4 regions of the Staphylococcus sp. TCBT05 genome follow, and region 1 is predicted to be linked to each of the others. Evidence: riboswitches for the same ligand, from Rfam matches in the RefSeq annotation. Region 1 holds a riboswitch; each other region holds the start of a gene.
What was found. Region 1 has a riboswitch for S-adenosylmethionine ahead of ACY191_RS11685 (methionine ABC transporter ATP-binding protein). Riboswitches for the same ligand answer to the same signal wherever they lie in the genome.

Region 1 (8,281 bases):
TTTTCTTATCTACTGTTTTATGTTCAATATTATAAATTATAGGCTCGCTTTCCTAGGGGACAGCTTCAGCCTGTAGTCTTCAGCTTGTCCTGTTCCCACAGGAGTCTCGCCAAAATACGTCGATTTAATAAAAAATTCACGTTAAAATATACTTAATAAAATAAGGCCTTTTCATATAATTTGATAATCACTACTAAGTTAATTTAACGAGGTGTCTTAAATATAAAGATTATGACATTTTTCAACTTATGCTGCCAATGGCAATTTCAATACATATTTCTTTAAATGATATGTCATGCTATGTTAATACAATCATTGAAATAATCTCTGACAATAAAACAAATGAATTCAAACATCATCATGGAACGATGTCTTATCATTCTAAATGAATATTAAAAAGGCAATTTCTATATGATTTCAATAGAAATTGCCTTCTTATCGTTGTCCAAGAAATTTGTTTCTTAGACGCTTTTGATTTTATATTAAGTGCTTATTTTACTACTTCAACACTTAAATCTACATCAATATTGCCACGTGTTGCTTTTGAATATGGGCAAAAGTCGTGTGCATCTTGTAAATACTTTTCAGCATCTTCTTGTGATAATACATCTTTCACTTTTGCATCTATTGAGACGCTTAATTTTGGACTTTCTGCTTCAGGATCGTCTTCTAAACGGACTGTTAAAGTTACTTCTGGTTCTGCACCACGAACTTTATTTTGTTTTAAAATTAAATCAAATGCACCATTAAAGCATGACGCATAACCTGCTGCGAATAATTGTTCAGGATTTGTACCCTTTTCAGCATCAGCTTGAGCTGGTGGAATTACCGCTACGTCAATTGCTTTGTCATCAGTTTGAACGTGTCCATTACGTCCACCTGTATTTGTTGCTTTCGTTTCATATTTTACTGCCATTTAAAATACCTCCTTTAGGTCTTTATTCTTATGTCTACCCATTGTATAAAATTTAAACCATAGGAATTCGTTTTCATTATAAAATAAATTTTAATATGGTTGATGCAATATGCATATACCATCAAATTGGAGTGTATTATAGGCAGAAATGACTCAGGTTATGTAACGGGACTAGTTGTAATAAATAACTTTATCGTGGTATGAAATGAATAGCGCAGTAAATGTGTTATGTATTGCTGATTCTGCTGAAAATAATAACTTGGCATTGTGTTATTTTCAAAATTTGTTATACAATAATTTTAATTATCTTATAAAGGGAGTACATATAATGACAAAAGTCGATATTGCTGTGACGATAGCTCCAGAAAATAAAATAACTGAAGAAACACTACAACAATTAAAATTGTATAGTGACTCATTTGAAATTATTGAATTGCGCATAGATCAGTGGCAAGCGTACAATAATGAATTATTGGAGCAAACTATTGAGTCAATAAAAGAGTTGAATATCAATAAGCGATTATTGGTGACCTATAGAACGCAATCACAAGGTGGTGCAGGAACACTTGAAGATGATAATTATAGACAATTGTTATTCAATATTAGCAATGTCAATGGTGTTGATTTACTAGATATTGAATTTGACAAGTCTGTTAACAGAGATTTATTCATAGCACTTGTAAATGATGTGGAGTCACAAGGTGTGGAAACTGTATTGTCATATCATGATTTCAAACAAACGCCGCCTATAGAAGAATTAAAGCATTTATATTTTAAAATGCACCAATTGTCACCAAGCTATATCAAGGTTGCTGTGATGCCACATGACAAGATGGATGTGCTACGCTTGTTAGAAGTGGTTTCTGAAACCGCTGATACAGTATCAGAAAAAGTGATTGGCATATCAATGTCTAAATTAGGTATTGTTTCAAGGACTGCGCAAGGTGTATTTGGTGGAGTAGTTTCTTATGGTTGTTTGGATACACCGAAAGCACCTGGTCAAATTCATGTTGAAACATTGAGAGCACAGTTGAATCTATATGAGTAATTTGAAAATATCGTCATTCTACATTATAATTGATAATAGTTATCAATAGAGAAAGGGCGATATAACTATGGAACTGCAAGAGGCTATTTCACAACGTAGAAGTGTAAAAATCTTTAAGAGAGATATGACTATAGATGAAGATGCATTATATGATGCGATTAAAAAGGCTGCTGATGCACCTAACCATGGACACAGGGAACCGTGGAGAGTGATTCACGTTGCTAAAGATAGATTGGGAAATATGAGTAAACAACTAACTCAAATTGCGTTTCATGATAAACCGAAAAAGCAAGAAGATCACTATCAAGTCGTTACTAATTTAGGTGGTATGTTGGTCTTGATTTTAAAGGAAGACCCTCATCAATTAGAAGGTTTAGAAGATCATTTGGCGTTTGGTGCTTATGTACAAAATTTGATGCTATTGTTGCATGAAGCAGGAATAGGTACATGTTGGAAGACGCCGTCTTATATTTTTGACAAAGAAGTCCAAGCTCTATTTAATATTAAAGAAAACGAACGTTTACTAGGATTTTTATATTTAACTGACTTAGAAGATAAAATGAATTATAGACCACGACATACTGAAAATATAATTGAAAAGTTTTAGCCCATTAAAAAAGGAGTGAGACCAAGAAGTCTATATCAATAGATTTTAGTCTCACTCCTTAATTTATTATTTAAATGTTTCTGCTAAGAAAGATTCAACTTGTTCTGGTGATTTAGCATTTGCAGAATGTAAGTGTGCTAATTTATTTCCATCTTTAAATACGAGTAGACTTGGAATTCCCATCACTTCATTGTCTGCAGCTACATCTTCTAATTCATCTCTGTTAACTGTAAACCATTGGTAATCATTATATTTTTCAGTTATTGGATCAATCCACATATCCATAGCTTTACAATCAGGGCACCAGCCTGCTTCGAATTTAACAATGACTGGTTGATCACTTTGAATTGTCTCTTTAAATTGATCAGTTGTATTAATAGGTTGCATAATTAATTCTCCTTTTTGATAGATTAGTAATACTATTATAGCGAAATTATAATTCTAATAAAAAAAATTAGCTTAATAATTAGAGCGTTTTATGAATAAATTTGATATATTAGTGATAACTAGACATAGGAGGTACAGAATAATGATAAAATTTTACCAGTATCCTAATTGTACAACATGTAAAAAAGCAGCAAAATTCTTAAAAGACTATGGCGTTAGCTTTGAACCAATTGATATTGTACAACACACACCTACTAAGAGTGAATTTAAAGAAATTTTAGCTGGAACAGATATTGAAATTAATAAACTTTTCAATACGCATGGCGCAAAATACAGAGAGTTAGGTCTCAAAGATAAGATAAATGATTTAACAGATGATGAAAAACTAGATTTACTAGCTTCAAACGGTATGCTAGTTAAACGACCACTTGCTGTATCTGGTGATAAAGTGACTGTTGGCTTTAAAGAAGACGAATATAAACAAGTTTGGTTATAAGACAATATTAGTCATGGCAATCAAGTAAAGCATAATAAGTTTACAAAAAATGAAAACGCTTTATAAAAATGAGCGAAAAACGGTTGAAGGTGCAATGTTATCCCACTTTATAGTTGCCCTAATACCTTTCATATGGCATCATGAATATGTAATAACATTTAGGAGGGGATACTCGTGGCAGTACCAAACGAATTAAAATATTCTAAAGAACATGAATGGGTAAAAGTTGAAGGAAATACAGCAACAATTGGTATTACTGAATACGCTCAAAACGAATTAGGAGATATCGTATTCGTTGAATTACCAGAAGTTGATGATGAAATTAATGAAGGCGACACTTTTGGTAGTGTTGAATCTGTAAAAACTGTTTCTGAATTATATGCACCACTTTCAGGTAAAGTACTTAGCTCAAATGATGAGTTAGAGGATAGCCCTGAGTTTGTAAATGAATCACCATATGAAAAAGCATGGATGATTAAAATTGAATTAAGTGATGAAAGCCAATTAGAAGATTTATTATCAGCAGAACAATATTCTGAAATGATTGGTGAATAAACATGACTGAAACTCCTTGATCCTTTGAATCTGGGAGTTTTATTTTATATGTAAAAATAGTGCAAATTATATTAAGCGGATGAATAATCTTTAACAATATAAAAAGAAGATGTTATATGCTGTGGTAATGCATAAAATAGATGCAATAACTATATATGAACAATTAAGATATAGTCAAATTTATCTAGAGTGTGCAAAGGTTACATGATAAAAATGTAAATAATGTTTATGCTTATTAACTAATGTGAAAAACTTAATAGAAGAGAATAACTATCAACATTTAGAGGGTGGATATCATGACGATACTAAACCAAGTAATCATTGTCGAGGGGAAGTCCGACAAGAAGAGGGTAAAGCAAGTTATAGATCAGCCAATTGAAATTATTTGTACGAATGGTACAATGGGCGTTGATAAATTAGATGCAATGATTGAATCATTATATGGAAAACAAGTGCATATACTTGTTGATTCAGATAATGAAGGTGAAAAAATCCGTAAATGGTTTAAACGTTATTTAAGTGAAAGTCATCATATTAGAATTGATAAACAATATTGTGAAGTTGCAAAATGTCCAAAGCCATATCTCTCACGAGTTCTAGAAAAAAATGGATTTAAAGTAAAGGATGAAGAGAGCATGGCAAAGGCTCAAATAGATTATATAGCTGAAAGGGTTAGTTTATTAACATGAACGTAGCAAAAGAAACGCGTGTCGATATACATGAACACGATGATAAAGAGAAATCACTGGTGTTTGGCTATACACCTACGTGTGGAACATGTAAAATATCTGAACGAATGTTAGACATCGCTAATGAAATCTTACAATTACCAATTACGAAAGTGGATTTGAATTTTTATCCAGAATATAGCCAAAAGCACGAAATTCAATCTGTACCCGTACTAATAGTCATGTCAAAAGGCCAAGAGATAAAGCGTATTTACGCATTTCAGTCGGTACCTTATTTATTAGAAAATTTAAAATAGTTATTGACGAATCTCTAGTGCGATGGTAGGATTATTGATAATTAAATAAATGAAACTCTTATCACGAGAGGTGGAGGGATGTGCCCTACGAAGCCCGGCAACCGTCTGTAACAGAAATGGTGCCAATTCACAAAAAGTCTTGTTGGACTTTTGGAGATGAGAGAAGCGGCAAATGCTTTCTCTATTCTTCGGTGAACAAGGGAAAGCATTTTTTAATTGATAGAGCAATACAAGGAGGCAACTATGATGATTGAGTTAAATCAAATAGTGAAAAGGTACAAAACTAAGAAACAAGACGTACTTGCTGTAGATCATGTTGATTTAAGCATTCAATCAGGCTCAATCTTTGGGGTAGTTGGTTTTTCTGGTGCAGGAAAGAGTACTTTAATCAGACTCTTAAATAATCTCGAACAGCCTACTTCAGGAGACGTTATCATTGATGGCGATACTATAGGGAAACTATCAAAATCAGAATTACGTAAAAAACGTCAAAAAGTGAGCATGATATTTCAACATTTTAACTTACTATGGTCAAGAACGGTTTTAAATAATATTACGTTTCCATTAGAAATTGCAGGTGTTTCAAGATCAGAAGCGAAACAACGTGCACTAGAACTAGTGGAGCTAGTAGGATTGAAAGGTAGAGAGGACGCTTATCCGTCAGAACTATCTGGTGGTCAGAAACAACGTGTCGGTATTGCAAGAGCATTGGCTAATGAGCCGAATGTATTACTATGTGATGAAGCAACGAGTGCCCTTGACCCACAAACAACGGATGAAATCTTAGATTTGCTGTTGAAAATCAAGGAACAACGTAATTTAACAATTGTGATCATTACACACGAAATGCAAGTTATTAGACGCATATGTGATGAAGTAGCCGTGATGGAAAATGGCCGAGTCATTGAACAAGGTGCAGTAACATCTGTCTTTGAAAACCCACAACACGATGTGACAAAACGTTTTGTCAAAGATGATTTAAATGATGATTTTGATGAGTCTATTACTGATTTAGTACATATTGATGATAATTCGTATATCGTACGTTTGAACTTTACAGGTAATAATACGACTGAACCACTTATTTCATATATTACAAAAACACATGATATTGATGTGAACATATTGGAAGCGAATATCAAACATTCTAAAGACGGTTCCATCGGATTCTTGGTATTACATTTACCATCATTAGATTCAGAAAAGTTCGAAAAGTTCAAAAATGATTTAGAAGCGCAACATGTTTCATTGGAGGTGTTAAAGCATGGGTAATTCATTTAGTGACATACTCCAAGAAATGATTACAATGCCAAATGTTCAATGGAGTGAGGTTTGGATTGCAACATACGAGACATTGTATATGACAATTGTTTCTACGATATTTGCATTTATCTTTGGTTTAATTTTAGGTGTGTTATTATTCTTATCTGCTAAAAGTGATTCGAAGGCAGCTAGAATATTTTATAATATTGTATCGTTCATTGTTAACTTGTTCAGAGCGATACCATTCATTATCTTGATATTACTATTAATTCCTTTTACAAGCTTAGTACTTGGAACAATTAGTGGTCCTACTGGTGCTTTACCAGCACTAATTATCGGTGCTGCACCATTCTATGCACGATTAGTCGAAATTGCATTTAAAGAAATCGATAAAGGTGTTATCGAGGCAGCATGGTCAATGGGTGCAAATACTTGGACTGTAGTTAAAAAGGTATTAATACCTGAAGCAATGCCAGCATTAATCTCAGGTATTACGGTTACTGCCATAGCATTAGTTGGTTCAACGGCAATTGCCGGAGTTATTGGTGCAGGTGGGTTAGGTAACTTGGCATATTTAACTGGATTTACCCGAAACCAAAATGATGTCATTTTAGTTTCAACTATTTTAATACTTATTATTGTCTTTATCATTCAATTTATTGGTGATTGGGCTACAAATAAGATAGATAAGAGATAAAATTAAAAGGAGACTTAACGATATGAAAAAATTATTTAGTTTTGCTTCGGTTTTAGTTCTTGCACTTGTTTTAGCAGCTTGTGGTAATGGCGGCGGGAAAGATAAGACCATTACAGTTGGAGCATCACCAGCGCCACATGCAGAAATTTTGGAAAAGGCTAAACCATTACTTAAAGACAAAGGTTATAACTTAAAGATTAAAACAATTAACGACTACACTACGCCAAATAAATTATTAAATAAAGGTGAATTGGATGCAAACTTCTTCCAACATACACCATATTTAAAAACAGATAAAAAAGACAAAGGTTATAAAATTGAATCTGCTGGTAACGTACACTTAGAGCCAATGGCTGTATATTCTAAAAAATATAAAAGCTTAAAAGACTTACCAAAAGGTGCAACAGTTTACGTATCAAACAACCCAGCTGAAGAAGGTAGATTCTTAAAATTCTTCGTTGATGAAGGCTTAATCAAATTGAAAAAAGGTGTAAAACCTGAAGACGCAACATTTAAAGATATCACTGAAAACAAAAAAGATATTAAATTTAACAACAAACAATCTGCAGAATACTTACCTAAGATCTATCAAAACCAAAAAGCAGATGCTGTAATTATTAACTCAAACTTTGCTATCGATCAAAAATTAAGTCCACAAAAAGATTCAATTGTTGTTGAGAAAGCAAAAGATAATCCATATGCTAACTTAATCGCAGTTAAAGAAGGACACAAAGACGATAAGAAAATCAAAGCATTAATGGAAGTATTACATTCTAAAGAAATCAAAGACTACATTAATAAAAAATATGATGGTGCAGTAGTACCAGCAAAATAATATTGAATATAGTCCATCCCTCTCTAGCCGTAATGGTTAGTGGGGGATTTTTTATATTAAAGAGTTTAAATAATGTCTCTCAAATAACTATAAATAGTTAAGGAAGAAATGTGACTCCTCAGTAAATGTTTAAATATAAATTAAAGTGTATACATTAATATTAAAGGGCGATTAATGATACTATATCGCTATTTAAAATCATATATTAAGTGTTAATAATAAGAGATACAAATGAGGTACGTACTTATGAATGTTGGACTGATATTAGTAATAGTTATTTGTTGTGGGTTATTACCAGTAATTATTTCAATAAATGAAAAGAAGAAAAAATAGTTCCTGCCGTTTAGAACTATGGGAGTTTGAGACATATTAAATATGAGCAAGAGATATTTGATAAATATTGTGTTATAGCGTAGTGGGGTGTGTGGAAGCAAATGGTCAAGTTATAAGGTCGATTTGAACAGGATGTGTTGAAGTGTGTAGTGGTCAGTT
Region 2 (8,281 bases), on a different contig from region 1:
ATGTGCAGCCACCGAAAACGTATCAATATAGAACGAATAATGTGTTAATCAGAAATAGTTTCCAATTTCAGTGTGATAATAGAATTTATTTTTCTGAAACATTGCATAAAGATTTAAAAAATAAGCTATATCGTTTTAATGTAGAGATATTATCACCTATTGATGATTATGGGTTGGCATTAGATTTTAATGTTGTAGACAAATTATATGATGAACACATTAAACCTTTTTTAGCAAATCAGTTATTAAATGACACATTACCAGCTATGAATACGACTGCAGAAAATATTGCGTTTTGGATTTGGGAACAGTTTGAGCAATACCTTCCAAATGGAAATACACTTTATAAATTAGAGTTTTACGAAAACGATCGCCAAGGGCTTGTATTGACTGAAGCATTCATGCAGTAACATGAAGTAGATTTAGCGTATCGTTTTCAAAATATGATGGAATTTATAGATAATGCAAAATTAAATGACTAAAACAAAAATTAATATTCTGAAAATTTGGAAAATATGATATATTAAGTACCTACTACAACTAAGGAGGAACTTCTATGATCAAGGTAAGTCCAAAACAGTTTATTAATAATGTATTATCAGGCGTGGCAATCGCAATTGTGGCCGGACTGATACCGAATGCAATTTTAGGAGAATTATTTAAGGTTTTTGCACCGAAATATCCCATCTTTCAAACGTTATTGCAAATTATTGAAAGTATACAATTTACAGTACCAATCTTGGTAGGTGCATTAATAGCAATGCGATTTAAATTATCACCTTTAGCGACAGCCGTAGTAGCAAGTTCGGCATTTATTGGTAGTGGTGTTGCGCAATTTAAATCAGGTACATGGGTATTAATGGGTGTAGGTGATTTAATTAACACGATGATAACTGCAGCTATTGCAGTGTTTATTATATTAGTGATTGGTGAGCGTTTTGGTAGTCTCACGTTAATCATATTACCAACTTTTGTTGGAGTTATTGCAAGTTTGGTAGGTGTTTTATTGTTACCTTATGTGAAAATGATTACCACAGGTATAGGGAATTTGGTGAATTCATTTACAGAACTGCAACCTATTTTAATGTCTATGTTAATCGCACTTGTATTTAGTTTTATTATTATTTCACCTATATCAACCGTTGCAACTGCATTAGCAATAGGTATTAGTGGTTTAGCTGCTGGTTCAGCTTCACTTGGAATAGTGGCATGTGAAGCAGTACTTGTTGCTGGAACTGTTAAGATCAATAGAGCAGGTGTGCCGATTACTATATTTTTAGGTGGCGTTAAAATGATGATTCCTAATATGGTGCGTCATCCTATCATATTATTGCCTATTTTTACTACTGCTTTAGTCACAGGTTTTGCCGGAGCACTTATCGGCATTGGCGGTACTAAAGAATCTGCTGGATTTGGTATTATTGGACTAGTCGGTCCAATTAGTGCATTTAGGTTTATGGAACATTCACCACTATTGAGCCTGTTGATGGTATTTATTGCATTTTTTGTAGTGCCATTTACAATTGGTTATATTATTAATACCTTCTATATGAAAGTATTGAAATTATATGATCGAGATATTTTTAAATTCTTAGCATAATGAAAATAATTTAAAATACAGCTTAATAAAGTTAACAATTAATTGAGTCGTCTACAGGAGTAATAAAACCTGTAGACGATTTTTTCGGTAAAATTAAAGTTGAATACCGTCATGAAAGTAATAGATAGTTAGCGATTGAATTTTCAGAAAAAACAAAAATTACAAGTTTTGCCCCAATAAATATATTTTTTAACGGTTTATATTATTACAAAAGTATTACAGAAAGGATACTTGTAATAATTCAGAAAATAGTCTTAATGTGAAAAAAGTAGTAAGTTACACTGTTATAACAACATTTTACATTAAATGTTAGCGTTATCTTTGATAGTTTATGCGTAACAAAACAAAACAAAAAGATTGCAATGTTACATAATGAGCTTGCTTTTGTAAAGTTTTGTTATATACATGTAATATAAAAACGAGAAATTTATGGTATATTATTTGTGGTCAAAAAATTAGACATAAATTTTAAACAATATTAGCAGATACGATAATTTTATTAACGAAAATATAATTTACTTTTAGAAAAGAATTAAATTTGGAGGATTTTTTTATTATGAAGAAAACAATTTTAGCATCATCTTTAGCAGTAGCATTAGGTGTAACTGGATACGCAACTCAAGCAGATCAAAATCAAGCGCACGCTTCTGAGCAAAACATCGACAAAGCACACTTAGCAGAATTAGCTCAAAACAACGCTTCAGAATTAAACGAAAAACCATTACACGCTGGTGCTTACCACTATGACTTCGTATTAGGCGGATTCGAATATAAATTTGATTCAGATGGTCAATCATGGTCTTGGAGCTATGACGTTGCAGGTTCACAAAGTGCATCTACAAACGTTTCATCAAACTCAGCTCAACAAGATGTAAGTGCACAAGCATCTACAAACACTAACGAAAAATCATCTAACGAAGTAAGTTCACAACAACAATCAAGCAATGTAGAAGTTCAAGCAGTTGAAGCTCCTAAAGCTTCTTCAAACTCAAACGTTCAAACTGCTCAAACAAGCACTGCAACTAAAGCATACGAAGCTGCAAAAACACAAGCTGCTTCAACTGGTGGATCAGTTAAAGCTCAATTCTTAGCTGCTGGTGGTACTGAAGCTATGTGGAATACTATCGTATTACCTGAGTCAAGCGGTAACCCAAATGCTGTTAACGAATTAGGATACAGAGGTTTAGGTCAAACTAAAGAATCTTGGGGAACTGGTTCAGTTGCTACTCAAACTCAAGGTATGATCAACTATGCTAAAGAACGTTATGGTTCAATCGAAGCTGCATTAGCTTTCCGTTCAGCTAATAACTGGTGGTAAGATTTAATTAAATAATTAAATGATTCAACACTATATATAGAGCGACTCTTTAGAGTCGTTCTTTTTTTACATTGACAAGTTTGAATATTCTGATAAAATAATTAGTAATTTAATATGAAGCAACTTATCTAGAGAAGTTGAGGGAATTGGCCCGATGATACTTCAGCAACAGACGTGATTGACGTACTGTGCTAAATCCAACAAGCAATATTTGTCTTGAGAGATAGGTGACATATGATATGACTATATGCCGCTGAACTTCGGTATATAGTTTTTTATTTAAGGAGGGCAGTTTTATGGTAATGTCAGAAAGATTATCTCAGATACCTGACAGCTATTTTGGAAAGACAATGGGACAAAAAGTAGAACATGGCCCCTTACCATTAATTAATATGGCGGTGGGTATACCTGATGGAGAAACACCTAAGGGCATTTTAGATTGTTTTAGTAAAGCAATACATATACCAGAGAACCAAAAATATGGTGCATTTCATGGAAAAGATACCTTTAAACAAGCGATAGTTGATTTTTATCAACGTCAATATCAAGTAGCGTTAGATAAAGAAGATGAAGTATGTATTTTATATGGAACAAAAAATGGTTTAGTTAATTTACCGCAGTGTATTGTTAATCCAGGAGAAAATGTGTTGTTGCCTGACCCAGGATATACAGATTATTTAGCTGGCGTAAAATTGGCTGATGCAATTCCGGTACCACTGGTATTGAATTCTCCGGATTATTTACCTGAATGGGATAAGGTGGCACAGTCAGTCTTAGATAATACTAAATTGATATATTTAACTTATCCAAATAATCCTACGGGATCAGTTGCGACACAAAATGTATTTGATGAAGCTATAAAGCGTTTTAAGGGGACAAAAACTAAAATTGTTCATGATTTTGCATATAGTGCCTTTGGTTTTGATCATAAAAACCCGAGTATATTGCAATCACCACAAGCCAAAGATGTAGCGATTGAAATATTTTCACTATCTAAGGGCTATAATATGTCAGGATTTAGAGTTGGTTTTGCAGTAGGTAATAAAGAGGTGATTCAGGCGCTCAAAAAATTCCAAACACACACACATGCAGGCATGTTTGGTGCGTTACAAGATGCTGCAACATACGCTTTAAATCATTATGATACATTTTTAGAGGAACAAAGTGCTACCTTTAAACGCAGGAGAGATCTTTTTGAAGCAAAATTGGCTGAAAAACACATTCCATTTGAACCAATGAAGGGTGGTATATTTTTATGGTTAGCTACTCCGGAAGGTTATGATGGTGAGCAATTTGTTAAGTATTTATTAGAGGAGCAATCTATTTTAGTAGCTCCTGGCATCCCATTTGGCGAGCATGGGCGTAATTATGTCAGAATTTCACTAGCATTGAATGATGCACAACTATTAGAAGCAGCTAATCGTTTACAATCATTAAGTGCTTTATATCATAAAGAAGGAAGTGTCTGCGATGACAAAAATTAAATTGTTTGGTGTAAGAGAGGAAGATATTCCTTATATTGAAGCGTGGTCAGCACAACATAAAGTATCTGTAGATTTAGATAGTCAATTATTGACTGAATCCACGGTAGATAGTGTCCGAGGCTTTGATGGCGTGTCTGTATCACAACAAATCCCTCTGCCCGAAGTGGTTTACAAAAAAATGAATGAGTTTGGAATAAAACAAATTGCCCAAAGAAGTGCGGGGTATGATTGTTATGATTTTGAATTGGCGAATAAGTATAATTTAATCATTTCAAACGTACCTTCATATTCACCTGAGTCAATTGCAGAGTATACTGTGTCCCAAGCATTAAATTTGGTGAGAAACTTTAATGATATACAGCAAAAGACCGCAGAACAAGATTTTCGCTGGCAACCTGCCATCTTATCGCGCTCTATTAAGGATTTAACAGTAGCAGTGATTGGTACAGGACGTATTGGTAGTGTAGTTGCGAAAATATTTGCAAATGGTTTTGGTGCTAAGGTAATTGCGTATGATATTGTGAAAAATGAACAATTACAATCTATCGTGAGTTATAAAGATACAATTAAAGAAATAGTGGAAGTAGCTGATATTGTTACGGTGCACGTGCCAGCAAGTGATGAAAATCATTATTTATTTGATGAATCATTATTTAATAGTTTTAAAGAAGGTTCAGTATTTATAAATTGCGCTCGTGGGTCGATTGTGAATACCCGTGCCTTAATTGAAGCTATTGATAAAGGTATTATAAAGGGTGCAGCATTAGATACATATGAGGCTGAAAAGGGTCTATTTCCTAGTGATCAACGTGGTGTCACATTAGAAGATGAATTATTACGTTCACTTATTGAACGTAAAGATGTTATTTTATCTCCGCATATTGCTTTCTATACGGATGCTGCTGTTGAAAATTTAATAGTTGATGCTTTAGATGCAACTATTGAGGTATTACAAACAGGAGATACATCATTACGTGTAAATTGATTATAACAAAATAGAGGCTCATATCATCAACGCACTTTGATGATATGAGCCTCTATGATTGTGCTATTTTACATCATATCCTTGATCTTCAATAGCCTCTTTCATGTTAACTGTTGTAACTTGTGTTTGATCGTAATCGACTGTGACATTTCCAGCTTCAAGATTTACTTCAGCAGTTGTAACACCATCTAGATTTGTTAGTGCTCCTTCAACAGCTTGTTTACAATGATTACAACTCATACCTTCTACTGCAATGATTTCTTTAGCCATAACATTCACCTCCTTATAAATTTTTATATAGGGTTAACTATAGTTTCATTCTTTTTAAACGTAAAGCATTTGTTACTACACTGACTGAACTTAATGCCATTGCTGCGCCAGCAATCCAAGGAGCTAATAAGCCTAATGCAGCAATAGGAATGCCTGCTACATTATAACCCAATGCCCAAAATAGGTTTTGACGGATATTACGGATAGTATATTTACTTGCCTTTATGGCTTTAGGTATTAACAATAAATTGCCTCCCAGGATAGTAACATCTGCTGCTTCAATAGCAACTTCGGTACCTGTACCTATTGCAATACCTATATCTGCTTGTACTAGAGCAGGTGCATCATTTACACCATCTCCTACCATAGCTACTTTATGCTGATTTGTTTGTTGAATTTCTGCAATTTTTGCTGCCTTTTCTTCCGGTAATACTTCCGCAATAACGGTATCTATATTTACTTGTTTAGCAATAGCATGAGCTGTACGTTCATTGTCGCCTGTTAACATGACGACGTTGATGCCTAAATCATGCAATGCTTGAATTGCTTCTCGTGCATTTGATTTCACAGTATCTGCAACGGCAATTATGCCATTAATTTGATTATCGACAGCTACAAACATAGCAGTATGACCAGCTGTCTCGTAGCGTTGTAATTGTTCTATTTGCTCAGTTGTATCAATATTATATTCTGTCATTAATTGTTGATTACCTGCTAAGATATGACGATTATGAATAATAGCTGAAATACCTCTGCCAGGTATAGAAGTGAAGTGTTCAGGCTCTAACAATTTAATATCGTTATTAACAGCATGTTTCACTATAGCATCGGCTAATGGATGTTCGGATCCATTTTCTGCAGATGCAAGTAATTGTAGCGTCTCGCTATTACCATTGAATGCAGTGACTACTGGTTGACCATTTGTAATTGTCCCAGTTTTATCTAAGACTACAGTATCAATTTCATGTGTTCGTTCAATATGCTCTCCGCCTTTAAATAAGATGCCATGTTCAGCAGCTTTACCAGTTCCTACCATTATAGAAGTAGGAGTAGCAAGACCTAATGCACAGGGGCAGGCGATGACTAATACTGCAATAGCAGCAACGAGCGCAGGTTCAAATTCACCAGGTTGTACAAGTGTAATCCAGAAAATAAATGTGAGTAAAGCAATGGCTACAACAATTGGTACAAAGTAACCAGATATAATATCTGCGAGTCGTTGGATAGGAGCTTTAGAACTTTGGGCAGCTTCTACAGTTTGAATAATATTCGATAAAGCCGTATCCTTGCCGATTTTTGTTGCTTCAATAGTAATGGAACCATGTTTATTCATCGTTGCACCTATGACAGTATCATTCACATTCTTTTCAATTGGAATTGATTCACCAGTCAGCATAGATTCATCTATTGATGTTGTTCCTTTAATTATTGTACCGTCAACGGGTATCTTTTCTCCTGGCTTGATAACTAAATAATCGCCAACTTTGACTTCGTTTAATGGAACCATGATTGTTGTGTTATCTCTGATGATTCGTGCTTCTTTAGCTTGTAAGTTGACTAATTGACTTAATGCATTTGTTGTCTGTGCTTTAGCGCGTGTCTCTAAATACTTACCTAATAATATTAGTGTGATTAATACTGCACTTGTTTCAAAATAAAGATGCGGAGTGATTTGTGGTTGAATTAACCATTTAATCATTTCATAGATACTATAAAAATAAGCAGCGCTTGTACCTAAAGCAACAAGTACATCCATATTTGCTGATTTGTTTTTAAGATTTTTATAGGCACCAACATAAAATTGCCATCCAATAATGAATTGAACAGGTGTTGCAAAGACGAACTGGAACCAAGGATTCATTATAATATGTGGTAAAGGAATGCCGAATAAATGAACGAACATTGTTAGTAATAAAGGAACGGTTAGGATAGCTGAAATAATCAGTTTGAATCTTTTTCCCTTTAATTCTTGTTCCTTTCTAGATGCTTTTTGTGTTTCATCTTGTTTAGTCTGTGCATCATAACCAATCTGTTGTATTCTGCTTATTATATCATCGACCGTAACAGTGTTAGGGTTATAGTCGATAGCACCACTTTCTGTAGTGAGATTAATACTTGCATTACTTATGCCATCCATACGATTTAATACCTTTTCGATACGATTTGAACAGGCTGCACAAGTCATCCCGATAATATCTAAATCAGTGTGTTCAGTAGACACGCCATAACCAGTTTTTTCAATGCTTTCAGTAATTTGTGTTTCAGAAGTGCTTTGTGGGTCGTATGTTACGGTTGCTTTCTCTGTCGTTACATTAACATTTGCAGTAACATCATTGAGTTTATTTAAGTTCTTCTCGATACGATTTGCACAAGCTGCACAAGTCATCCCTGTAATATCATAGGTCGTTGTTTTTTGTTGTGACATAATATAAACCTCCCTTTTTATTTTATGTATCTTGGAATATTAATGTCCGGTAGTAGAGCAAATCATTTATCTACAATATACCCCCTACCCGTATATATGTCAATGATTAAGATTTAAAAAAGCCAATGCGCAGTAAATACATGCGCATTGGCTTTTGTGTGAAATAACGGCTTATAATAAATGTTGATGATTAATTTCT
Region 3 (8,281 bases), on a different contig from region 1:
AATCGCCTTTAATGTACGTGATATTTCAGATACTTCTTGTTGACGATTATCTGAAAATCGTGAACCACTACCGGAAATTAATTGTAAATAGTCAATTACAATCATATCTAAGCCGTGTTCTTGTTTGAGACGGCGACATTTTGAACGTATATCGGTAATACGAATCCCTGGTGTATCATCGATAAATATCTTCGTTCTTGATAGTTTACCAACGGCAATCGTAAATCGATTCCAGTCCTCTTCGGTCATTGAACCTGTTCTTAAGCGGTTCGAGTCTACGTTACCTGAGCTACAAATCATACGTGTGGCCAATTGATCGGCGCCCATCTCGAGTGAAAAGATTCCAACTGAATAATGATCTTCATGTGTCGCAACTTTCTGCGCGATATTCAGTGCGAAGGCAGTCTTACCTACTGATGGACGTGCCGCTAAAATAATTAAATCACTGCGATTAAACCCTGCAGTCATCTGGTCTAGGTCACGATAACCTGTCGGGACACCAGGTGTTTGACCACTGTTTTGATCTAATACTTCAGCATTTTCATATACTTCACCAAGTACGTCACGTATATCTTTAAAGCCATCACTTTCACGTGAAGATGATAGTTCTAAGATTCTTCTTTCTGCATCATTTAAAATTGCATCTAATTCAAGTTCGTCATTATAACCATCATTCGCAATACTATCTGCTGTTTGTATTAACTTTCGTTTAGTAGCATGCTTAAACACAATTTCTGTATAGTATTGTATGTTTCGAGTGGTCGGAACGCTATTGGATAGCTCGGCAAGATACTGCGGACCACCCGCTTCATTCAATCGCCCTTCTTGTGACAATTGATCCATGATTGTTACGACATCTATATCTTTATTATCTTCGTTGAGGTTCATCATCGCTCTAAAGATGTGTTGATGTGCGCCTCTATAAAATGACTCAGGAAGTAAGACTTCCTGAGTTGTGTTAATCAATTCTGGATCTATGATAATGGCACCTAATACAGACTGTTCAGCCTCATTGCTGTGCGGCATTTGATTTTGTTCATACATTCCATCCATTACGATTACACCTCATATTTCAATTCGTTATTATTGTTCAACTGTGTGCACACGAATTGTACCTTCTACTTCTTTGTCTAGCTTCACAGGTACGTTGGTATAACCTAATGCGTGGATACCGCTTGGTAGATCCATTTTACGTTTATCAATTTTGATATTGTGTTGGTCTAGTAAGGCTTGTGCGATTTGCTTTGTACTTACAGAACCGAACAATTTACCACCTTCACCTGTTTTAGCTGATACTTTAACTTCGAGTTCAGTTAATTGTTCTTTTAGCTTTTTAGCGTCTTCAATTTCTTGTTGGCGTTCAGCTTCTGCTGCTTTATTCTTTTGTTCTAATTGTTTTAAGTTTCCTGGTGTTGCTTCAATTGCGTAATTTTTCTTCAATAAGAAGTTATTTGCGTAGCCTACTGGTACTTCTTTAACTTCGCCTTTTTTACCTTTACCTTTAACGTCTTGTGTGAATATTACTTTCATGTATTCTCACTCCTACTCATTTGTTCTGTTATTGCTTCTTGAAGTTGATCGATTGCTTCTTCTACAGTTACACCTTTAATTTGTGTTGCAGCGTTTGTTAAGTGACCGCCACCACCTAAGGCTTCCATCGTTAATTGAACGTTAACTGCGCCTAAAGAACGGGCAGACATACCGACGACGTCATCTTCACGTTTGGCTACTACATAAGAAGCATCTACGCCATCTAAACTTAACAGCTCATCGGCAGCTTGTGCAACCGTGACGGGATGATAAATTTTATCTTCCGAACCATGTGCGATGGCAACACCATTGTCTTGTAACTTAACTGTTTGAATCAATTCAGTTCTATTAATATATGTGTCGATATCATCTTTCAAGAAATGCTGTGTCAGAATTGTATCCGCACCATGCGCTCTTAAATAACTTGCTGCATCAAAGGTTCTAGAACCTGTACGCAACGTAAAGTTACGTGTGTCAACGATGATACCGGCAAACATAATTGTCGATTCGAGACGTGTTAAACGTTGCTCAGTTGGTTGATATTCTAATAATTCTGTCACTAACTCTGCTGTAGAACTTGCATATGGTTCCATATACACTAGTAACGGACTAGAGATAAAGCTTTCACCACGTCTATGGTGATCAATAACCACTTTACGATTGGCCTTGTTTAGAATGTTTTCATCGAGTACCATCTCTGGTTTATGTGTATCGACTACAACAAGCGTTGTCTTAGAGGTCATGATATCCCATGCTTCATCAGAAGTAATAAATCGCTCTTTAAGTTCAGACTTTTCATTGACCGCTTCCATTACACGTCGTAAGGTTGGATCGATATCCGATTCATTCAATACTATGTAGGCATCTAAGTTATTCATCATTGCAAAGCGTGACACACCAATTGCACCACCGATTGCATCTAAATCAGGTCGTGTATGACCCATGATAATTACTTTGTCACCTTCCATTAAGATATCTTTCAAGGCATGTGAGATAACTCGAGCTCTAACACGCGTACGTTTTTCCATTGGGTCAGTCTTACCACCGTAGAAACGTACATTACCGTTCATATTTTTAATTGCAACTTGGTCACCACCACGGCCAAGTGCTAAATCTAAGCCGGATTGCGATAGTTCACCTAAGTCGATAAGATTTTCAGAGCCTTCACCGACACCAATACTCAATGTCAGTTGAGCACGATAACCCACACTCTTCTCACGGAGCTGTCCTAAAATGCTAAAGTTAGCATCTTCAATTTCCTTTAAAATACGTTGATTTAAATAAGCGACAAATTGGTCTGAACTATAACGTTTAAAGTAAACATCATGTTCCTCTGCCCATCTACTGATTACACGTGTCACCATCGAGTTGATTTCAGAACGCTGTGTATCATTCATGTTCTGTGTAATTTCATCGTAGTTATCTAAGAACAATGTCGCGATAATTGGTTTAGATTCTTCATATAAATCATTTGTCTGTACTTCTTCAGTTATATCGAAGAAATACAATACATGTTCACTTTCTGAATAACGCACACGATAGTGGTATTCATTCTCTTCAATTTCTACTTCTTGTGTTTTTTCTAATTGCTTTAAAATATTTGGATATACTTCATTAACTGGATCCGAAATCACATTACGACTCAAACGATCCGACATAAACTGGTTCATCCACTCTATGTTTTCATTTTCATCTAAGATAATCATACCGATAGGTAACGTCTTAATAGCAATATTGTTACCTGCAGAAATATGTCCACTGAGATTATTGACGTAATAGTCTAATTTCCGAAAAGCTTGTCTTACCATCCAGGCTGTCGCTATGATGACAAACACTAAAACAACGGTCGCAATTCCTGCGACTAATTGGTTAAAGATAAACCAAACAACAACGAGTGCGATTGCTGTGAGTGCCAAAATAATAAATGGTAAAATCAACGCTTTTTTAGTGGATTGACGGTTCATTTTTCCACCCCAAATCATTTTTTAATGATGCTTTTCAGGTTAAAGCATAAATCTACCAATCCAATGAGTCCCACGATATGTGTAAATGGCGTTAATATTGTCCCAATCACCATTAAAATAATCGTAAGTGCAAGCGGCATTGATTTTGCTTTTCCAAAAAAGTGAATAACACTCAACCCTTGAATATACATACATAATGATAACACAATTTCAAAGTTTAATACGACACTTTGAAAAGTACCCGATTGGGTAGCAAACATAACACAAAACAGCACAATAATATAGATGACTAATATCGAGCGTTTCATCTGCCATGCATATAATGGTTTGAATATTGGTGTAGCAACTTTGAATTTACGTAAGATTGGAAATGTAATAATAAGATTAATCAATATAAGTAGAAAAACTGCAATCACAATATAACTCGGTAATTGTACTGCAAATTGGCGGAAACCTTCTTCAAGAATCATTTTAGAATCTCCGGAGACTGCCGACTCTGTTATAAGTTGATGCATTTGTTGTTTCACTGGATTGATGATTGCAGAGGCTTTTGGTAATTTATCAAAAGTCTGTAATAACATAATCGCGATAAGTGAAACGATACTCATAAATGTAGTTGTAACATATAAAATACGTTCTTTTGACGTACGTTCTTTTAACAATTGGCCTACGATAAAGCTCAAGAAAATAATGAGGACCAATATACTTAGCACAAATATATTACCTAATAATGTTGTTAAGACAACCGATATAACCGCTGCTAAGCCAAACGACTCGTTTGATTTGTGCCATAAGATGATACCTGGTATCGTAGCAAATAATGCGAGTACCAGTCCTAGCGGTGGTAATATATGTAAAGCTAAAGCTACTACTATGAAAGCAATTATGCTAAGAATAGTTGCTTTAGGATATATTTTTGAAAACAAGTTCGCCACTCCTATACTATTTTTGACTATAACTACCATTTTAACCAATTTAAATCTTTTACACAATTTTACCGACCCATTTTATATAGAAGAATTAATGATCTGATAACATCGTTTAACATCCCCTTTGATTTACTGCAAATTCAGAAATCGTCTCTATCAAACTAGATTACTGATTACATGGATTAATGACTATTCCATCATTGCTTTTGCCTTCTAAATTCCATACTTCTCGAATCTATTATTTCAACTTTTTTAAAATCAAAAAGGGCAATGCCTAATAACAACTCACAACGAGTCAGATGTCATTATGCACTGCCCATATTTCAATAAATATTCAATAACCTCAATATTATTTACGTTTAAATTTAGATAAGTTTAAGAAATGATATAAATTAGGTGCCCAATCATTAAAATTAAGCAAGAAACCATCGTGCCCAACATTATCAGGAACAAAGAAATGTTTATGGTATTTAAAGCGTTCTCCTACTGCCTTAACTAAATCGTCTGGGTAGAGTAAATCATCGGTGAAACCCATTGTCATGACCTTTGTATCAAGTGAGCCAAACACAGCATCCACGTCATCTCTTCCTCTATCTAAATCATGGCTATCTAAGACGTCGAGCAGTGTTAAGTAACACTCAGACGCGAAATGTTGTTTAAATTTATCGCCTTGGTGTTTCTGATACGCAACTACTTGATCAGGTGTGAAACGTTTGTCATAACTTTTTGATGAACGATAGGTTAAGAATCCTAACTGTCTTGCGATACTCATTCCTTCTTTGTTATCAAGCAGAATAGCCTGTCTTGCGATTTCATTGAATGCACGACTATAAGATGACGTTCGATCAGTAGCAGCTAGGATTACTGCTTTCTCTACTTCAAATTTACGGTTATACAAAAGTTCCATCGCCTGCATGCCACCTAAAGAGCCACCGATTAATATATTAATCTTTCGATACCCTAGTGTTTCGATACCTAGTTCAATAGCTTTGACAATATCTCTCAACGTTAATTGTTTAGGAAAATCTACATCATTGAGTGCAGAACTTGAACCATATGGACTACCAATAACATTAAATGTTAAGAACTGATAATCATGAATTGGCATGTATCCACCATCAATAATTTCACGCCACCATCCAGGATCTTCATTCGTACCATATGTCAGATGATTGCCTGTTAATGCATGGCAAACTACTACAAGCGGTTGCCCTTGAAAACCCACATGCTCATAGCGTAACTTCAAATTTGCTATCGTTTCACCAGATTCAGTCGTAAATGGTCCCAATTCTAATGTATCAACCGTATAATTTGTCATTTTTTACCTCCTACTTAAATAAAAAAACTTCTCACTCTAAAAATAAGTAAGAAGTTTAACTATACTTATCATTCGAGTATCTCGTTGGTATTAGCACCGTACTACATCTTATATAGCCGGTTGCTGAAGCTTCAACGGGCCAAGTCCCTCTGCTTCTCGAAATAAGATTTTATTTTATTTATATGCATCTCATATAAAAGATGTCATAATTTTCTAATTATTGTCATTCTAACGGATATTAACTCTTACATCAATGAATTATTTAAAATAGCCATCTTAAGAGTGCCATTATTAAAATGCCTCCAATAATTGTAAAGGTTAGACTACGTGTGATAACTGCAATTAAGATTGTAGGTACCATCGTTATAATAAACGGGAAATTTAATGTGTAGCCAAGTCCATTGTCATGTTGCTCTATAACGCCATCTATAATTAATGCCGTGAATAGTGTAATTGGAATAAATGAGAGCCATTTGACGACCTTTTCAGACAACTGTATTTTCGTGATTAATATAAAAGGGATAACCCTTGTTAACCATGTAACTAACCCACACAACAAAATGATAATAAGCATATGTAGAGAAATCGTCATTTATCCATCACCACCCCAAGCATTGCCGCAACAACTGAAGCTAAAATAATCGCCAAGTATGACGGCATAAATAAACTGAACAATAACATCATAGCCACAACACAGATAATTAAGACAAAGTAAATTCTAATATGCGAGCGCTTTACCGCTTCAAATTGAGAAACCGCTAGAAAGATAAACATTGCTGTGATTGCAAAATCTAATCCTAAAGCATCCGGATGTTGTATGTATTTGCCAAATATAGCACCTGCAACAGATGACACTGTCCAAAATAAATACGCTGTAATATTTAAACCGTGTAGCCAACGATCATTTATCTTCTCACCTTTTAAATGTGGCGTGATAGCTACACCAAATGTCTCATCAGTTATAAGCGAAGAAAGCCCTAACCGATTTAACAATCCATAATCTTTATAATTCGGGGCTAATGTCATGCTTAATAAAAACATTCTCGAGTTAACTATGAATGCTGTAAGCACAATAGCCGTTATGGGTGTCCCTGAGATGACTAATGTACAAATTATAAATTGAGCAGCACCAGCGTAAATCACTAAGCACAATAATATAATTTCAAGAATACTAAAGCCAGAGGCTACAGCGACAATTCCAAATGATAATCCAACACCAGCATAGCCTAACAAAGTGGGGATACATTCTTTAACGCCTTGTTTAAATGTGATATGTTCTTTCATCATCTCACCCCTTGTTGATGTATTTTGATATTCACATTCTATTACAAACATTTAAAAACAACCATATCTTTTAGACTTCGGTATGTGTTACGTAAGACAAACTACAGTCTAAAAACGTTGCTATTACAGCAATTTTAAATTATTTTATAGACTCAGATTAATTTAGACCACCTGGCAGAAAAAGGTTTAACAACGCTACTATTAATTTGATTTTTAACCTTTTTTATATCGTTACACCTCCCCTACCCTCTTATGATAATTTGATAGTTACTTGCTTCCTGTATTTTAAAAATTAACTAGACTAAAAATTTGTTCAATATTTTGTATTAATATGGTTCACCTAATTAATAGTTAGGTAGATATGTCTTATTGCTAAATCACCATACTGAAAAAACGCAATTTGTATAAATCATGATAAATAAAAAGGCAATCTCAAAAGAAATTGCCTTTTCATTTGTCAGAGAACTGTACATCTCCGACGCTTCATTTATTATTTCATTTTAATTATTTAACTGGTCTAATTACAGTCTTGCCACCCATATAAGGAACAAGAGCTTCTGGAACAGTTACTGAACCATCTTCATTTTGATAGTTTTCGACAATAGCAGCAAAGGTTCTACCTACTGCTAAACCACTACCATTTAACGTGTGTACTAATTCTGGCTTAGCATTTTTATCTCGTTTAAATCTAATATTCGCACGTCTTGCTTGGAAGTCAGTAATGTTTGAACAAGAACTGATTTCTTTATAATCATTATAGCTTGGTAACCATACTTCTAAATCAAATGTCTTACTTGAACCAAAGCCAATGTCTCCAGTACATAAGATTACACGACGATATGGTAAGCCTAATTCTTCGAGAATTGCTTCAGCATGTGTTGTCATTTCCTCTAATGCATCAAATGAATCTTCTGGCTTTTCAAAGCGAACCATTTCAACTTTATCAAATTGATGCAAACGAATTAGACCACGTGTGTCTCTACCTGCTGATCCTGCTTCACTACGGTAACATGCTGACTGTGCAGTAAATTTCGCTGGTAATTCATCTGGAGCAATAATTTCATTACGGTAGTAGTTCGTTAATGGTACTTCCGCAGTTGGAATTGTGTATAGACCTTCCTTTTCAACTTTAAATAAATCTTCTTCAAATTTAGGCAATTGACCTGTACCATACATTGAATCAGCATTTACTAATTGTGGTACCATCATTTCAGTATAACCATGTTGTGTTGTATGCTTTGTGACCATATAGTTCA
Region 4 (8,281 bases), 920 kb from region 1:
CAATACGTTTATCTTCATTTAACTGGTCTAATTTTTCAATTTGCTCTGCAGTCAATTTAAAGTCAAAGACATTTAAGTTTTCTTCAATTCTAGATGGCGTCACAGATTTTGGTATAACAACGACACCATGGTCTATATTCCATCTAATAACTACTTGAGCTGGTGTTTTACCAATTTCTGTAGCAACTTGTTGCACTGTCTCATCTTCTAAGATTTGTGCATTCATTAATGGTGACCATGACTCAGAATGGATATTTTGAACTTCTAGATAGTTTCTTAATTTTTGTTGCAGTAAGTATGGGTGAAATTCAACTTGATTAATCACTGGTTTAATTGAAACTTGAGCTAATAGTGCATCCAAATGACTTGGTTCAAAGTTACTAACACCGATATTTTTAACTTTATTATCTTTATATAAATCTTCCATACCTTGCCATGTATCAATCATTAACGCTTCATCAGTACCTGGCCAATGCATAAGATACAAATCTAAATAGTCTAATCCTAATTTTTTTAAACTCGTTGCATAAGCATCTGCAACATTGTCTCTGCCATAATCTGCTAACCATAACTTCGAAGTAATAAATAGTTCGCTTCGGTCAATACCAGTAGATTCTAACGCTTCAGCAATACCTTCGCCAACTTTTTCTTCATTTTCATAAATCATAGCTGTATCAATATGGCGATATCCACTCTCTATAGCATGTTTTACTGCTTCTTTACATTGATCGCTATTATCTACTCTAAATGTACCTAATCCAAGTATCGGCATTTCATTGCCATTGTAAAACGTAATATTTTCCAATGTTCATATCCCCTTTTTTACTTTACTTATCTTACATGATATACAATTTCGTAAGTCATATAAATCAAAAAGCTTCATAACCAAATAAATTAGCTATTTATTACGTTAATCACTAATATGTATTGCACATATTTACTACTTCCAAACTTTAATTTATCATAGTTTTCTCAGTTCGTTTTCCTAGCATGTCATCTCACCATTGGTCTTTGCCTAGCATTTTTCACTTAGGCCTCTCGCCAGATACTCCACATGATGATGTATTTTCAAATCAAAAACTTCAAATTAAATTTATCTACGCTACAATTAATTACACGGAATTTATTATTTTTTGTTATCTACATATATTACGAACCAAATTTAAATATAAAAAAAAGAGCTAATCAACAATGGATTAGCTCTCTTTTATTTGAGAATGGATGATTTAAGTCCCAACCACTCTATTCATTTCAGAAAATTGATTACGTTACTTTAGCAAAGATATTAATTAAAAGATTCAATTTCATCCATAATGCGTTGTAAATCTTCGACAGTGTATTGAATTCGACCATGGAAGACAAACTTATTAAAGAATTCATCCAATTGTTCTGGACCAACAAGCACTTTAGAATTTGAACTTTGTGCATAGTTTGTGATTGTAACAGCACCTTCATTCTTCGGATTAAAGTACAAGATAGTCGTCGGTGTGAATTTCAAGTTCAATTCTGTTTGAATATCGCCTGCTAACTTTTCAATATCATTAATATGCTCAGTATAATTTACAAAATTCAATGATTTCTTATCATCATTTTGATCTAATACTAATGTTTGAGCCTTTTGCTTATCAAGATCTAATGTATCGAAGACTTGCTCAATCATTGGTTGATCTTTGAATTGATTTGCACTGATGCCATTATAGACATGACCTTTTAACAATTGGGAATCGATTATATATAACCCTGTACGTGTTAATACTAAATGACTGATATGTTGCACATCACTAAATTCATTTCGTGGTAAAAAGATATTGGCCATAATATGCATATCTTCAGGTCTAATTCGCTTTTCATTTACTAAGCGTTCCCGAATACCAATCAATCTCATATCTGTTACATACTCACTATGATTTTTTGAGAAAAGTTTCAGTGCATCAATTTCTCTATCTTTAGTATTGACTGTCGCATCATATTCTTCTTTTTGTTTTGTAACAGTCTTTTTATTTTCGATTCTTTCTTTTTCTAATTCTTCTTCGTGTGCTTCTTTTAACTTTTGTTCTTTAGATTGATATTGTTCTTCAATCTTTTTCTGTGCTTTCTTCTTACTGTTTAAAGCAGCAATAAATAAAATCAAACAAATAATTGCTACGATAATTGCCACGATTAAACCAATTTCTAAAGGTCCCAATGAGTTCATAACAATAACGCTCCTTTATGTGATCAGTAACTTTATTATAATGGAAATCATCTGTTTATTCGAGTGTAAACTATACACTTAAGGCAATTTATTATGCTTGTACAGAATCTTTCAATAAGTTGACTTTATCAAGTTTCTCCCATGGTAACAACACATCCGTACGACCAAAATGACCATATGCTGCAGTTTGTTTATAAATAGGATGTTTTAAATCTAACATTTTTATAATTCCTGCCGGTCTTAAATCAAAGTGAGTTCTAACCGCTTCAACTAACACACTTTCATTCACTTTTCCTGTACCAAATGTATCGATTGATATAGAAACTGGCTCTGCAACACCAATTGCGTAAGCAAGTTGCACTTCACATTTATCAGCTAATCCTGCTGCAACAATGTTCTTAGCTACATAACGTGCTGCATATGCTGCTGAACGGTCAACTTTTGTAGGATCCTTACCACTAAAGCATCCACCACCATGGCGTGCATATCCGCCATACGTATCTACAATAATCTTACGACCTGTTAAGCCCGCATCTCCTTGAGGTCCACCAATTACAAATCGACCAGTAGGATTGATGTAGAATTTTGTTTGTTCATCTAGTAAATCTTTTTGAACTGTTGGATAAATAACATGCTCTTTAATATCATTTTGAATTTGTTCTAATTCAATATCTTCAGCATGTTGCGTAGAAACTACAATTGTGTCAATACGGCTTGGTTTATCATGTTCATCATATTCAACAGTTACTTGCACTTTACCATCTGGGCGAAGATAGTCTAATATGCCATCCTTCCTTACGTCTGATAAACGTTTAGATAATTGATGAGATAAGAAAATTGGCAATGGCATATAAGTATCTGTTTCATTTGTTGCATAGCCAAACATTAAGCCTTGGTCTCCGGCACCTGTCGCCTCTATTTCCGCCTCAGATAAATCATCGCGATATTCTAATGCGGTATCCACACCTTGAGCGATGTCAGGTGATTGTTCGTCTATCGCTGTTAATACTGCCATTGTTTGACTATCATAACCAAATTTAGCACGCGTATAGCCAATCTCTTTAATTGTCTCTCTTACTACCTTAGGAATATCAACATAAGTAGTTGTTGATATTTCACCTGAAATTAACGCCATACCAGTCGTAACTGTCGTTTCACAAGCTACACGTGCATTTGGGTCATCCTTTAATATTTCATCTAAAATCGCATCTGAAACTTGGTCGGCAATTTTATCTGGATGTCCTTCTGTTACAGATTCTGATGTGAATAATCTTCTATTGTAAGTCATAATTTGCTCCTTTAGTTTTAAATTACGAATATTCTCTATACTGTGAGCTCATTAAAAAAGGGCCTTTTCACTATATTAAATAGAGAGAAGGCCCTAATACGTCCATTCGCTCTTATCGTTCAGACGGTATTTGTCTGCAAACGGTTTGGCACCTTTCTTCGTATTAAGAAGAGGTTGCTGGGCTTCATTGGGTCCATGTCCCTCCGCCTCTCAGGATAAGAGAATCCGTTAATCACTATAGTACCGAAGTTAAGTAATAATGTCAATTTAACATTTATTAATATAAATTTTAAATTCCCTTTAAAATGATGTGTACTAATAAATCATATGTGTTATACTTTTTAATTGTAAAGGCTTACAATACAAATAACTTTGGAGGGATTGAGTATGGCTGTAGATACATACACATACACTAATAAAATCGAAAACATTTTGGGCAAAACGTCATCATTATTCCAACTTTCTACAACACAATTGTATAACAAGATTTTAAATAATGGTGAGGGTGAATTAACAGAACTTGGAGCAATTAATGCAAAGACTGGTAAATATACTGGACGTTCACCTAAAGACAAATTCATCGTGACAGAACCATCTTATAGAGATTCTATCGATTGGGGTAATATCAACCAACCTATCGAAGAGGAAACATTTTTAAAATTATATGACAAAGTTCTTGAATACCTAGATCAAAAGGACGAACTTTATGTCTTTAATGGTTATGCAGGTAGTGACGAAGAATCACAGTTAAAGTTAACAGTAATCAATGAACTTGCTTGGCATAATTTATTCGCCCAAAACATGTTTATACGTCCAAAATCTAAAGAAGAAGCACAAGAAATTAAAGCTAATTTCACAATCGTGTCAGCGCCACATTTTAAAGCTAATCCAGAAGTAGATGGTACAAATTCTGAAACATTTATCATTACTTCATTTAAACACAAAGTTATTTTAATCGGTGGTACTGAATATGCAGGTGAAATGAAAAAAGGTATTTTCTCTGTAATGAATTACCTGTTGCCGAAAGATAATATTATGAGTATGCATTGCTCTGCTAACGTCGGCGAAAAAGGCGATGTTGCACTATTCTTCGGTCTTTCAGGAACAGGTAAAACAACGTTATCCGCAGATCCTACACGTAAATTAATTGGTGATGATGAGCACGGATGGAATGACAACGGGATCTTCAATATTGAAGGTGGTTGTTATGCAAAAGCAATTAACCTTTCATATAAAAAGGAACCACAAATTTACGACGCTATCCAGTATGGAACAATTTTAGAAAACGTTGTCGTTGATGAAGACGGTGATGTAGATTTCGATGATAATAAATACACAGAGAATACACGTGCTGCATACCCTATCAATCATATTGATAACATTGTAACACCATCAAAAGCTGCACATCCTAATACAATTATATTCTTAACTGCAGATGCATTTGGTGTATTACCTCCAATTTCCAAATTATCTAAAGATCAAGCAATGTATCATTTCTTAAGTGGGTTCACTGCTAAATTAGCAGGTACTGAACGTGGCGTTACAGAACCTGAACCATCATTCTCAACATGCTTCGGCTCACCTTTCTTGCCATTAAATGCAAAGGTATATGCAGATTTACTCGGAGACCTAATCGATAAACATGATGTTGATGTCTATCTCGTAAACACTGGTTGGACTGGTGGTAAATATGGTGTTGGTAGAAGAATCAGCTTAAACTACACTAGACAAATGGTAAACCAAGCCATTACAGGTAAACTTAAAGATGCTGAATACATTAAAGATGATATGTTCGGATTAAATATTCCAATTCATGTCGAAGATGTACCTCAAACATTATTAAACCCAATTAACGCTTGGAGCAAATCAGATGAATACAAAGCGCAAGCTCAAGATTTAATCGACCGCTTCAAACGTAATTTTGAAAAGTTTGGTGAAGAAGTATCTGACCTAGCAAAAAATGGTGGATTTAAATAATACCAAAAAAGACCGTGTGCCTAACACACGGTCTTTTTTTATATAAATTAACAAAAATAAATATATTTTTAAACATTCAGGCTATTATATTCCAACTCATTTTAGAAGACGATTATATTAAATGTAGTGTTGCTGAATACAATTATTTTCAACATCCGTCATCCACTGCTTAACAGCGTTTAATGCATGTTTAATTGCAGGCGGTCTTGGTACATGACCTTCATCCATTTGATAAAATGTACGAAATGTCACGTTTCTTTCAGACAATTTACATTCTAAATGATATGCTTGATGTATACCTACTTGTTTATCCTTGCCACCATGCACAATGAAGATGGGCGGACACTCTGAGTTTATTGATGTCAATGCATCTCGCTTAGCATAAGCAGCATAATCTTTCTTTGGGTGACCAATCATTCTGCGTAACATTCCTCTTAAATCAACACGTTCTTCATACATTAAATGTATATTCGACACGCCACCCCAAATGATAAAGCTTGAAACTGGCAATGCTTGGAAAGTTAATAAACCTTGTAAGCCACCCCTAGAAAAACCAACCATATGTATTGGTGCATCAGGATACATGTCATGTAGTATTCGAACAGCAACGCATACATCATCCAAATCACCGCCATAAAATTCATCTTTACCTTCACTACCATTATTGCCACGATAATAAGGACCAAATACTAAAGTGTGCGCATCATAAAATTGCATCAAACGTCCTGTACGGACCATCCCTACCTGTCCTTTACCTCCGCGCAAATATATAACTATGCGTTTCACAGTACGTGTTGGTCGCATCATCAGTCCACGAACCTTTAAATTATCAACCAAGTACGTAACCTCTTCAAATATATGATCTAAACTCTCGACTGGCATGCGCTTATGATTTATAAAAGCCAATTTCCATCACTCTTTCTAAGCATTGTAAAATTGCTGCATCTTTTAATAAATAGCTCTTTTTGTTGCTCGGTACTTCTGAAACATCATTAAAGCATAAAGGACCATGCGTTTCATAATAATTTAACTGTTGCTCTAAGACATCTACGGTGACCATAAACACATCTTTAGTAAATCTTTTACCGCAAGTTCTTTCTACATAATATTGGGCAATATAATGAAATGTTTCTCCAACACCACCAGTTTCTTCAAACAATTCCCTTTTTGCAGCAACTAAACTGGTTTCCCCAGGTTCAACCTTGCCTCCCGGAAATTCAATACCTCTTACTTTATGTTGTGTGAATAATAATTTCCCTTGATAGTTCGGAATGATTAGAACGTGTTCACCGTCAGGAATATCTGAATCGTCTTTATACGTTAAATATACATTATCATTTTCTTTATCTTTAAACTTCACGCTCATCACTCTTCCTCTTTCTATGTTAAACTAACAATGCTATGATTTTAGTTGGAGGCTAATTATATGAAAAAAATTTTCCTTGGACTCATTTATATTTATCAACATTATATTTCACCCGTGACACCAGCAACGTGTAGATTCTATCCTACTTGTTCTGAATACACACGCGAAGCAATCGTTGTTTATGGTCCATTTAAAGGTACATGGCTAGGAATCAAACGCATACTGAAATGCCATCCACTGCATAAAGGCGGATTCGATCCAGTTCCGTTAAAGAAGAATAAGTCAACTAAAGATTAATATATACGTTTAAGTCTTGATGTCAGTACTATTGGAGGTTCAAATTGAATAGAACCTCCTTTTAATATGCCTGAATTTGCAACCACATCTTGCTCAAAGTAATATCCAGCTGGTGTAATATCACTTGGAAAATCTGCCCATTGAGCAACCATCGCTGTAAAATAGCGACTTAATCCATATTCATACATGCCACCTATAACCACTTTACCACCATATTGTTTAATAACATCAATTAATTCGATTACGCGATCAATACCACCTAACCTAAACGGTTTGACAATGATAACCTCGACATTATATCGATGTAATGCATCTATTATATTTGCTTTCGATGTCGCTTTTTCATCAATCGCTACAGTGGGAATCGTATTAGTGTCATATGCCATTAATTGGTCCAACGTTGCGAATGGTTCCTCCAAATAAAGAATGTCCGCTTCACTTAAAATCTGCAATTTATCTCGTTCATTATCCGTTAAACTTTCGTTAGCATCAATAGCTATCTGTAAATTAAATGGTAAAGCTTGAACCTTTTGAACATCATTCAATATATTATCAGACCATTTAAGTTTAACTCTTTGGGGCTCAGTCTCTCTCAATTGTAGTAAATTACTATCTGTTAAACCGCTCACAGTCGCACCATAAGGCACATTAAATTGTTCTAGTTTATAGAACATTTGATAAAACGCCATCACTAACATACTTCTTGTTGCAGGATAACCTTCCAATCCTTCCAAGGATGCTTGAACGGTTTGCATTGAATCAAAGGTCTGTCCTTGATAAGTTTTATACCAATATTTAACTTGAGATAAGACGTCTGATATTGTTTCATCATCATACCAGTTTGTTTCAAATGCATTGCACTCACCATAATACGCTTTACCATTACTCATCTTTAGACTCACAAATAATGATTTTCTATAGTCTAATTTGACTTTGGGTGTTATCACAGGATGTTTAAAATGTGTTTGATATTCAAATAGTTTCATCTCAATCAATTTCATAAGAAAACTCCTAGCTATGATTTAAATTGATTTCTTTGCAATTTGCCAGTAGATGTATATGGCAATGCTTGAACTCGTCTATATACTTTAGGTACTTTATATTTTGCTAAATGTTGTTCTAAGTAATCTTTTAAATCAAGTTCTTGAATCTCCTCTTG

Region 2: linked by a shared signal. The riboswitch ahead of ACY191_RS03545 (aminotransferase class I/II-fold pyridoxal phosphate-dependent enzyme) and the one ahead of ACY191_RS11685 (methionine ABC transporter ATP-binding protein) in region 1 are both predicted to bind S-adenosylmethionine.
Region 3: linked by a shared signal. The riboswitch ahead of metX (homoserine O-acetyltransferase MetX) and the one ahead of ACY191_RS11685 (methionine ABC transporter ATP-binding protein) in region 1 are both predicted to bind S-adenosylmethionine.
Region 4: linked by a shared signal. The riboswitch ahead of metK (methionine adenosyltransferase) and the one ahead of ACY191_RS11685 (methionine ABC transporter ATP-binding protein) in region 1 are both predicted to bind S-adenosylmethionine.

The regions. Positions count from the first base shown of each region.
Region 1 covers NZ_JBUQDQ010000038.1:975,211-983,491, reverse strand. The annotation lists gene ACY191_RS11725 (organic hydroperoxide resistance protein) at 491-916, opposite strand; gene aroD (type I 3-dehydroquinate dehydratase) at 1,245-1,964, shown strand; gene ACY191_RS11715 (nitroreductase family protein) at 2,032-2,571, shown strand; gene ACY191_RS11710 (thioredoxin family protein) at 2,638-2,958, opposite strand; gene ACY191_RS11705 (arsenate reductase family protein) at 3,101-3,454, shown strand; gene gcvH (glycine cleavage system protein GcvH) at 3,629-4,009, shown strand; gene ACY191_RS11695 (toprim domain-containing protein) at 4,306-4,698, shown strand; gene ACY191_RS11690 (thioredoxin family protein) at 4,695-4,994, shown strand; SAM riboswitch class I at 5,050-5,157, shown strand; gene ACY191_RS11685 (methionine ABC transporter ATP-binding protein) at 5,241-6,266, shown strand; gene ACY191_RS11680 (methionine ABC transporter permease) at 6,259-6,954, shown strand; gene ACY191_RS11675 (MetQ/NlpA family ABC transporter substrate-binding protein) at 6,977-7,789, shown strand.
Region 2 covers NZ_JBUQDQ010000005.1:789,093-797,373, forward strand. The annotation lists gene ACY191_RS03530 (6-pyruvoyl trahydropterin synthase family protein) at 1-410, shown strand, start outside; gene ACY191_RS03535 (PTS transporter subunit IIC) at 557-1,600, shown strand; gene ACY191_RS03540 (aggregation-promoting factor C-terminal-like domain-containing protein) at 2,157-2,918, shown strand; SAM riboswitch class I at 3,040-3,148, shown strand; gene ACY191_RS03545 (aminotransferase class I/II-fold pyridoxal phosphate-dependent enzyme) at 3,215-4,402, shown strand; gene ACY191_RS03550 (D-lactate dehydrogenase) at 4,389-5,387, shown strand; gene copZ (copper chaperone CopZ) at 5,451-5,657, opposite strand; gene ACY191_RS03560 (heavy metal translocating P-type ATPase) at 5,695-8,082, opposite strand; gene ACY191_RS03565 (SulP family inorganic anion transporter) at 8,254-8,281, opposite strand, start outside.
Region 3 covers NZ_JBUQDQ010000005.1:333,864-342,144, reverse strand. The annotation lists gene dnaB (replicative DNA helicase) at 1-1,053, opposite strand, end outside; gene rplI (50S ribosomal protein L9) at 1,084-1,530, opposite strand; gene ACY191_RS01495 (DHH family phosphoesterase) at 1,527-3,494, opposite strand; gene ACY191_RS01490 (DUF2232 domain-containing protein) at 3,509-4,435, opposite strand; gene metX (homoserine O-acetyltransferase MetX) at 4,773-5,741, opposite strand; SAM riboswitch class I at 5,804-5,909, opposite strand; gene ACY191_RS01480 (AzlD domain-containing protein) at 6,004-6,333, opposite strand; gene ACY191_RS01475 (AzlC family ABC transporter permease) at 6,330-7,025, opposite strand; gene serS (serine--tRNA ligase) at 7,530-8,281, opposite strand, start outside.
Region 4 covers NZ_JBUQDQ010000038.1:56,832-65,112, reverse strand. The annotation lists gene ACY191_RS07460 (aldo/keto reductase) at 1-805, opposite strand, end outside; gene ACY191_RS07455 (NERD domain-containing protein) at 1,286-2,194, opposite strand; gene metK (methionine adenosyltransferase) at 2,286-3,482, opposite strand; SAM riboswitch class I at 3,592-3,704, opposite strand; gene pckA (phosphoenolpyruvate carboxykinase (ATP)) at 3,870-5,459, shown strand; gene ACY191_RS07440 (alpha/beta hydrolase family protein) at 5,577-6,365, opposite strand; gene ytkD (RNA deprotection pyrophosphohydrolase) at 6,346-6,825, opposite strand; gene yidD (membrane protein insertion efficiency factor YidD) at 6,886-7,122, shown strand; gene menC (o-succinylbenzoate synthase) at 7,119-8,123, opposite strand; gene menE (o-succinylbenzoate--CoA ligase) at 8,138-8,281, opposite strand, start outside.